2 regions of the Rhodopseudomonas sp. BR0C11 genome follow, and region 1 is predicted to be linked to the other one. Evidence: riboswitches for the same ligand, from Rfam matches in the RefSeq annotation. Region 1 holds a riboswitch; the other holds the start of a gene.
What was found. A riboswitch is a leader RNA that binds a small molecule or an ion and turns the genes downstream of it on or off. The one in region 1 is predicted to bind S-adenosylmethionine.
Positions count from the first base shown of each region.

Region 2: another riboswitch for S-adenosylmethionine. It lies ahead of metX (homoserine O-acetyltransferase MetX); the one in region 1 lies ahead of DYI24_RS18275 (O-succinylhomoserine sulfhydrylase).

Region 1 is NZ_QTKI01000266.1:141-5,960, forward strand. It holds partial or broken gene DYI24_RS18265 (PQQ-dependent sugar dehydrogenase) at 1-971, shown strand, start outside; gene DYI24_RS18270 (2'-deoxycytidine 5'-triphosphate deaminase) at 1,278-2,384, opposite strand; SAM riboswitch at 2,495-2,574, shown strand; gene DYI24_RS18275 (O-succinylhomoserine sulfhydrylase) at 2,649-3,860, shown strand; gene DYI24_RS18280 (SGNH/GDSL hydrolase family protein) at 4,006-4,983, opposite strand; gene DYI24_RS18285 (SGNH/GDSL hydrolase family protein) at 4,983-5,762, opposite strand; partial or broken gene opgC (OpgC domain-containing protein) at 5,759-5,820, opposite strand, start outside.
Region 2 is NZ_QTKI01000426.1:226-3,878, reverse strand. It holds gene DYI24_RS22675 (NlpC/P60 family protein) at 1-659, opposite strand, end outside; gene metW (methionine biosynthesis protein MetW) at 881-1,576, opposite strand; gene metX (homoserine O-acetyltransferase MetX) at 1,579-2,781, opposite strand; SAM riboswitch at 2,886-2,965, opposite strand; partial or broken gene DYI24_RS22660 (chorismate mutase) at 3,135-3,653, shown strand, end outside.

The DNA.
Region 1 (5,820 bases):
GCGCCCGGACGCCGAGCGCCAACCGCATCACCCTGCTGCGTGATGCCGACGGCGACGGCGTCGCCGAGATCCGCGAGACGTTCCTCCAGGGTCTCAATTCGCCGTTCGGCATGGCGTTGGTCGGTAACGACTTCTACGTCGCCAACACGGATGCGATCGTGCGTTTCCCTTACAATCGGGGCGACACCCGGATCACCACAGCGGGCGAAAAGCTGGCCGATCTGCCGGCCGGCCCGCTCAATCATCACTGGACCAAGGATCTCGTCGCCAGCCCGGACGGCAGCAAGCTGTACGCGACCTCCGGCTCCAACAGCAACGTCGCCGAACACGGCATGGCGGTCGAGGAAAACCGCGCCGCCGTGATCGAGGTCGACCGGGAGAGCGGCGCGACGCGGCTGTTCGCGTCCGGCCTGCGCAACCCCAACGGTCCGGCTTTCCATCCCGAGACCGGCGAATTGTGGGTCGTCGTCAACGAGCGCGACGAGATCGGCAGCGACCTCGTGCCCGATTACATGACTTCGGTGAAGGACGGCGGATTCTACGGCTGGCCGTACAGCTACTTCGGCCAGCACGTCGATGACCGCGTCAAGCCGCCGCGGCCAGATCTGGTCGAGAAAGCGATCGTGCCGGACTACGCACTGGGCAACCACACGGCCTCGCTCGGGCTTGCCTTCAACACCAGCGATCTGTTTCCCGACGCGATGAAGGGCGGTGCTTTCGTCGGCCAGCACGGCTCGTGGAATCGCAAGCCGCACTCCGGCTACAAGGTGATCTTCATCCCGTTCGAAGGCGGCAAACCGTCCGGGCCGCCGCCCGACGTTCTGGCCGGCTTCCTCAACGCCGACGAACAGGCGCAGGGCCGCCCGGTCGGTGTCGCGCTGGACCAGCGCGGCGCGCTGCTGGTCGCCGACGACGTCGGCAACGCGATCTGGCGGGTGACCCCGGCGGGTACTGAGGCAGCGTCCAATTGAACGGCCGCAAATCGACTGGAGCGGGTTCGATCGCGGTCATTCGGAGAGACTGGAGTCCTGCGCGACCAATCGTGGACGCTACCGAAACTGGAGGCCGTCATACACCTCGGCCAAGGACAACCGCACTTGCAGCTCGGTAATTCAATTCTGCGCAGAGGCCTTCAGAACCTCGTTGCTCCACTGCCGGTCCTCGCCCCGGATATAAGAGATGCGCACTCGCCATCTCGTTGTCGATCAGCAGAATATACTCGAGGCACGCAAGTGATTGGTACGCCGCAAGCTTGACGGCAACGTCGATAGTCCGCCTCACGCCTTGAAGTGCTTGCTCAGCTTCAGGCCCTGGGCCTGGTAGTTCGAGCCGATGCGCTGGCCGTACATCGCGTCGGGGCGCGACAGCATCTTTTCGTAGATCAGGCGGCCGACGATCTGGCCGTGCTCGAGAATGAACGGCACTTCGCGCGAGCGCACTTCCAGCACCGCGCGGGCACCGGAGCCGCCGGCGCCTTCGTAACCGAAGCCGGGATCGAAGAAGCCCGCATAGTGCACGCGGAATTCGCCGACCAAGGGATCGAACGGCACCATCTCGGCGGCGTAGTCCGGCGGGACCTGCACGGCTTCCTTCGAAGCCAGGATGTAGAATTCGCCGGGATCGAGGATCAGCGTGCCGTCGGGGCGGGCCGCGATCGGCTCCCAGAACTCACCGACCGCATAGCCGCCGCGGCGGTCGATATCGACGACGCCGGTGTGGCGCTTGGCGCGATAGCCGACGAAACCGTCGGAATTCTCGCCCGAGAGGTCGACGCTGAGCGCGACGCCGCCGGTGAGATCCGCATCGTCGGCATCGACCAGCCGCTCGGCATCGTGCAGCGCGTCGAGTTCATCCTGCTCCAGCGTGGCCTGACCGACGCGGAAGCGGACCTGCGACAGCCGCGAGCCTTCGCGCAGCAGCACCGGGAAGGTCTTCGGGCTGATCTCGGCGTAGAGCGGCCCGTGATAGCCGGCGCCGATCATGTCGAAGCGGCGGGTGCCGTCGGCGATCACACGGGTGAACACGTCGAGGCGGCCGGTCGAGCTCTTCGGATTGGCGGCCGCCACGATGTGGCGCGGCATCGCCAGGCTTTCGAGCAGCGGCACGATATAGACGCAGTTGGTTTCCAGCACGGCGCCGTCCGACAGGTCGATCTCGTGCAGCTTCAGCTCGTCGATCCGCTCCGCCACGGTGCAGTCCGGCCCCGGCAGGAAGCTGGCGCGGACCCGGTAGGCAATCGGCCCGAGTCGCAGGTCGAGGCTGGCCGGCTGGATCTGGCTCTCGACGAACGGATAGTCCGGCAGGATCAGGCCCGACTCCGTCATCGCCGCGATCATGCGGTCGGGCAGAATTCCGTTGGCGTCGGGCGGCAGGGTGAACGGCACGGTGTCGGTCCTTCGGAGCGCAAGCCATGCCCTCCGGGAAACTCAGATACGAGCCTCAACCGCTAGCCGAAGCCCGGCTTGACGGGAAGAGTACGGAGGATTAAGAGCCCGACTTATCCCGTGGTGATTTGAGCCGGCCGGCTTGCAGCCACGTTAAACAAGTCGCTAAACAGGCCGGGGACGTTGTGGTCCCGGCCCGAGGGTTGAGCCCCAGGCCGGTTTTTTTGTGCCCGCTTCGTCCGATGTGGGCACGCTGGAGACCACATGTCCGAGTCCAAACCGACCATTCCCGTTCCCGCCACGGCCCATTTCCGCCGCGAGACCCGCCTGGTGCATTCCGGCAGCTTGCGCTCGCAATTCGGTGAGACGTCCGAGGCGTTGTTCCTGACCCAGGGTTTCGTCTACGACAGCGCCGAGCAGTGCGAAGCGCGCTTCACCGGCGACGACGCCGGCTTCCAATATTCGCGGTTCTCGAACCCGACCGTGTTCAGCTTCGAGCAGCGGATGGCGGAGTTCGAAGGCGCCGAAGCAGCACGTTCGACCGCCACCGGCATGGCGGCGGTGACCGCCGCGATGCTGGCGCCGCTGCGCGCGGGCGATCACGTCGTCGCCTCCAAGGCGATGTTCGGCTCGTGCCGCTATGTCGTCGAAGACCTGCTGCCGCGCTACGGCATCGAGTCGACGCTGGTCGACGGCCTCGATCTCGACCAGTGGCAGCGCGCGGTCAGGCCGAACACCAAGACGTTCTTCCTGGAGAGCCCGACCAACCCGACCCTCGACGTGCTCGACATCGGCGCGATCGCCGAGATCGCGCATGCGGCCGGCGCACGGCTCGTGGTCGACAACGTGTTCGCGACGCCGATCTGGCAGAGCCCGCTGCAGCTCGGTGCCGACGTCGTGGTTTACTCCGCCACCAAGCACATCGACGGCCAGGGCCGCTGTCTCGGCGGCGTGGTGCTGTCGTCGCAGGCGTTCATCGAAGAACACATCCAGATGTATCTGCGCCAGACCGGCCCGTCGCTGTCGCCGTTCAACGCCTGGGTGCTGCTGAAGGGCCTGGAAACGCTGGCGGTCCGGGTCGAGAAGCAGACCTCCAATGCGGCCGCGATCGCCGATGCGCTGGCCGGCCACCCGAAGGTGCCGCGCCTGGTGTATCCGGGCCGCGCCGATCACCCGCAGGCCGCCACGGTGAAAAAGCAGATGGGCGCCGGCTCGACCCTGGTCGGCTTCGAAGTGAAGGGCGGCAAGGCCGAAGCCTTCCGCTTCCTCAACGCGCTAAAGCTGGTGAAGATCAGCAACAATCTCGGCGACGCCAAGAGCCTCGTCACCCACCCGGCCACGACGACGCATCAGCGCCTCAAGCCTGAAGCGCGCGCCGAACTCGGCATCAGCGAAGGCTTCATCCGGCTGTCGGCGGGCCTCGAGCACAAGGACGATCTGATCGAAGATCTGCTCGCCGCTCTCGACAAGGTGTGAGCGAGCCGCCGTATCGGCAGCGAGCGCGAAGTATCGGGCGACGCACAGCGTCGTCCGGGACTGTTTCAGTAACGTCGTGACCTGCAGTTACGTGACGTCGATCAGGTGATTGCGCGCGCGATGACCGCAGTCATCGCGTCGTTCGTTACATCGGCCGGAATGCCGTGACGTCGCTCGGACCAGCGGTGCCGAGACGAACCTGATCGACCGAGCGGATGATGCCGTCGCCGAGCAGCTGCGCGAAGCAGGCGTAGCCCCAATCGTTCATGTGCAGCCCGTCGGCGATGACGAACTTGTCGAACGGGATGGCCTGCTGCTCGTGCCATTCCTTCATCACTTCGAACCGCGGGAAGATGCCGACGCGGCGCAACTCGGCGAGCCGGCCGAGCGCCTTGATCATCTTGCCGGCGTTCTCGCCGCGCTCGTTGACGCGCGGCACGTATTGCGGATCGACCAGCACGATATCGGCGCCGGCGGACTGGATCGCCTTGATGCCGTCGTCGACCAGCTTGCCGGTGTCGGCCGGATCGAGATTGCGCAGGATCGCGTTGGTGCCGACCTGCCAGATCACCAGATCGGGCTTGGCATCCAGCACCGTCGACTTCAGCCGCCGCATCATTTCGGGCGCGTCTTCGCCGCCCTTGCCGCTGTTGACCACGGTGATGTCGGAGGCCGGGTAATGGCGGCGGAGCTGCGCCGCCAGCCGGTTCGGATAATTGAAGGCCGGCGACGTCGAACCGTAGCCCTGGGTGGAGGACGAGCCGAACGCCACGATCACCACCGGGCGGTGATCGGCCAGCTTGCGCGCCACCCGCGGCAAAGCTCCGATCGACTTGGCGCCGCCCTTCGGCGGCAGGCAGGGCACGCGGCCGAGGATGTCGCCGGCCTGCTTGGCGACATCTTTAATCTTGTCGAGCGCGGCGCCCGCGACGGTTTTCTTGCGCTCGAGCGTAGAAACATCAACCTCGCCCTCGCCGGGCGCCACGATCGGCGCCGCCTCGGCGGCTGGCGTGACAGGCTCCGATGGGGTCTGCGCGAAGCTTTGCGGAGGAGCGATCAGGAGGGACGCCGTCGCCAAAAACGCCGCGACGGCGGCCGATCTCAAAGGGCCGGAAACTCTCATTAACGCTGGGTCCTTGCCTCCGCCGGATCGGTCTGCGCAGCCTCGATGACGAATGCCATCAGCGCGCGCGCCAGGCAATTGTGCACGCGCAGCGCCAGATCAATCCCCGGCGCCGGGCTGAACAGATCGAATTCGCCCGTCTCGTTCCAGTGGCGCATCAGAGAGAAGCGGTCGAACAGCGGGACGTCGTGTTCCTGCGCCACCACCCGCATCGCGTCGAGATATGGCGCCGGATTGATCATGGTCTCGGTGCGGGGACTATACTGCAAATTCATCAAGATGATGTCAGAGCCGGCCTGCTTCACCGCATCGATGCCCTGCCCCAACGCGGTGCGGAAATCGTCCGGGTCGATCGAGCGGATCGCGTCGAACGTGCCGGTCTGCCAGATCACCAGCACCGGCTTGCGTTCGGCGACCAGCGCCGCCAGCCCAGTGGCAATGTCGGCGGCGGTGCGCTTCGGCCGCATCTCGACCATCACGTTGATCGTCACGCCCGGGAAACGGTCGCGCAGCAGGGTCTGCAACCGGCCGGGATAGGAGCTGTTTTCGGCCGACAGGATGGTGGAGGAGCGGCTGCCGACCACCAGGATGTCGAGCTTGTGGGTGGTCTTCAGCGCAGCGGCAACGCCCTTCAGCTTGGCTTCGCTGGCCAGCAGATAGGCTGGCGGAACACAGGTGGGAGCATCCTCGGCGACGGCTGCGCGGGGCGACAAGCCGACCGCCGTGAGCAGCGCCACGGCCACCATCCACTTCAAGCCGGCCATCGCCACGGCCTTCATGCTGCATCGCCTCCCGCGAGGTCGGCGTCCGGTGGTGTCCGCGACCCGGCCTTGCTCG
Region 2 (3,653 bases), on a different contig from region 1:
ATCGGATTGCCGTTGGCATCGATGCCGCTGACGACGCCGACGTGGCCGCCGCGCTTGCCGCGCGACATCACCGCGATCGCGCCGACCTGCGGACCGGAGATGCGCTGGCCGTAGCGCGCGAACGAGCTCGCCATGTCCGAACCGGTGCCCTGATGGCCGGTGCGCTCAAGCACCATGTTCATGAACCGCGCACACCACAGCGCGCGTCGGCCGGTCGGATTGCCGCTGCCGATGTAGCTGCGCGCAGCTTCCACCAGGCTCGAGCCGGTACCGCCGCCATTCCACGACTGCGTTTGGAAGTCCTGCTGCTGGGCGGCGAGGCGCTGACGACGACTGGTGCGCTTCTGCGTCGCGGGCTGCAGCTGCGGCTGCGCCATCGCGGCCGAGACGTCCATGGCCGGATCGTTAGCGGGGAAACCGAAAGCCGACGGCGCGACCTCCGCCTGCTGCTGCGCGATGCGGCCGTGACGGCGCCACGCGTGCGAGCGACGATGATGGTGCGCGTGACGAGACGCGGAGTGATGCGAATAGCTGGACGCGTGAGCGTGGTGACGATGCAGCGGCTTGGCCGATGCGGGAGCAGCGATCGCCGCGAGCGCCACGAACGACAGGGCGGCAGCGACGAAGCGGAACAATCCAAACGCAGAAAACACAACCATACAGACTCTCTCTCCGGAACTCCTCGAGACGCGCCGACCCGCACGGGCCGACATCGGGGTCGACGCGTTAATCGATTAGGGATGGCGAGAGGATGGCTTTGAGAAAGCGAGAGTCAGATTTTAGGGGAAATTTCGAGGAAATTTCATGATACGCAACATTTTTACACGTATCGCGTGCGGTGAACTGATCACCGCACGTATTAACGACTTATTAAGTACGACTAAGGTGCCACGTAGTCGGCGGCCTGCAGCGGCGGTTTTTTCTGCGCGCGGCTGAGCAAAAACACCCCCTGCTCACCGAACATATTCCAGAACCACCATGGCGCGTTCAGCCGCAGCGGCCGACCGTAGCGGTCGAGCGCCACCGCGCGCTCCATCTTGACGCCGATCTCATCGCACAGCCCGATGAAGTCTTTGATGGTACAGAAGTGAATGTTCGGCGTGTCGTACCAGGTCGCCGGCAGGTTCTCGGTGCGCGGCATCTGACCATGGATCAGCAGCTGCAGCCGCATGTTGATGTAGCCGAAGTTCGGAAACGACACGATCGCGCGGCGGCCGATCCGAAGTAGATTCTCCAGCACCTCTTTCGGCTGCCGCGTCGCCTGCAGCGTCTGCGACAGGATCACGTAGTCGAACGCATCGTCGACGTAGTGATCGAGGTCGGTATCTGCGTCGCCCTGCACCACCGCAAGACCGCGCGCGACGCAGCGATTGACGCCCTCGCGCGACAGCTCGATGCCGCGGCAATCGACGCCGCGGGATTCGAGGAGCTGCATCAGATCGCCTTCGCCGCAGCCGACGTCGAGCACCTTCGAGCCGGTCTCGACCATATCGGCGACCAGCAGATGGTCGGCGCGATGCACGCGCAGTTGCGGACGCGCGTGATCTTCCAGCGGCAAGCCTTCCTGCACCGACATGATCAGTGCTCCGCCTTGCCGAGGCCGCGCGCAGTGCCGGCCGATTGCAGGAAAGCGCGCGCGATATCGATGAACTCCGGCTCGTCGAGCAGGAACGCGTCGTGCCCCTTGTCGGTGACGATCTCGGCGAACGAAACCCGCGCGCCGCCGGCGTTCAGAGCATGCACGATGGCGCGCGATTCCGAGGTCGGAAACAGCCAGTCCGAGGTGAACGACACTACGCAGAACCGCGTCTGCGTGCCGCGAAACGCGGCAGCCAGCACGCCGTCATGGTCGGCCGCGATATCGAAGTAATCCATCGCACGGGTCAGATACAGATACGAGTTGGCGTCGAACCGCTCGACGAACGACGAGCCTTGATAGCGCAAGTAACTCTCGACCTGGAAATCGGCGTCGAACGAAAACGTCGGCAGATCACGATCCTGCATCTTGCGGCCGAACTTGCGATGCAGCGCCGCGTCCGACAGGTAGGTGATGTGCGCGGCCATCCGCGCCACCGCGAGGCCGCGATGCGGGAAGCATCCGTGCTCGAAGTAGCGGCCGTGCTGCCAATCCGGATCGGCCATCACCGCCTGGCGGCCGAGTTCGTGGAAGGCGATGTTCTGTGCTGAGTGCCGGGTCGCGCAGGCGATCGCCAGCGCCGAGAACACTCGCTCGGGGAACGCCACCGACCATTGCAGCACCTGCAGGCCGCCCATCGGGCCGCCGACGACGAAGAACAGTTTGTCGAGGCCGAGCCGATCGATCAGCATCGCCTGGGCGCGCACCATGTCGGGAATGGTGATGACCGGGAAATCGAGCCCCCAGGCCTTGCCGGTGGCGGGGTTGGTGGAGGCGGGGCCGGTCGAGCCCATGCAACCGCCGATCACGTTCGAGCAGATCACGAAATAGCGGTCGGTATCGATCGGCTTGCCGGGACCGACCAGGGTCAGCCAGCCACCGGGCTTGCCGGTAATCGGATGCACGTTGGCGATGTGCTGGTCCATCGTCAGGGCGTGGCAGACCAGGATGGCGTTGCTCTTGTCCGCGTTCAGCGTGCCGTAGGTCTGGTAGGCGATCTGGAACGGGCTGAGCTCGATGCCGCAATCCAGCGGCAGCGGCTGGTCGGCCCCGAACTGTGCGATGAGCGAATGCGGGTGATCGACCTCCTGGGTCCGCTCGCCGGCGGCGATCTTCTGCCCCTTCATCGAATGGATATTCATCATACGCCTGCCAACGGCCTCGACATCCCGGGGACGCCCCGGTTCGACCTCAGATAAGAACGGCAGGGCAAATAAAAAACCCGGCCTGAACATTGGTTCGGCCGGGATCGGAACTGTCCCCGGCCTGTTTAGCGAGTTGTTTAACGTGGCTGCAAGCCGGCCGGCTCAAATGACCACGAGTTCTGGCCCGGACGATAATTGCAAAGCCGAAAGCCGTCAACACGACGGCCGCGCAGCCTGGCCCGGAAAGCGTCAATGTTTCCTTTGCCTTCGCTGCCCCCGTTTCTTAAGCAGAAGGACGCACCGCGGCACCGCCGCGACTGCCGATCCCCGTTTCTGTCCGAGGTTCTGAAGCAATGACCAAGCCGCCCTCGCCGCCGTCGCTCGCCGACCTGCGCCAGGAGATCGACAGCATCGACGAGCAGGTGCACCAACTGCTGATGCAGCGCGGCGAGATCATCGACCGGCTGATCGCGGTGAAGCAGACCCAGGAGGTCGGCTCGGCATTCCGCCCGGCGCGCGAGGCCGACATGATGCGGCGCCTGGTGCAGCGCCACCACGGCATCCTGCCGCTCGACACCGTCGAGAGCATCTGGCGGGTCATCATCGCGACTTTCACCTATGTGCAGGCGCCGTTCTCGGTGCACGCCGACCAGTCGCTCGGCGAGTCGGCGATGCGGGATTCCGCCCGCTTCCATTTCGGGTTCACGGTGCCGTACGTGGCGCACTTCTCGGCGTCGGCGGCGGTCGAGGCGGTGGCGAAGTCGAAGGGCGACCTGGCGCTGGTGTCGGCGACCTCGGGCAACAATCCGTGGTGGCTGGCGCTGGAAACCGACGGCGCGCCGAAGATCATCGCCCGGCTGCCCTTCATCGAG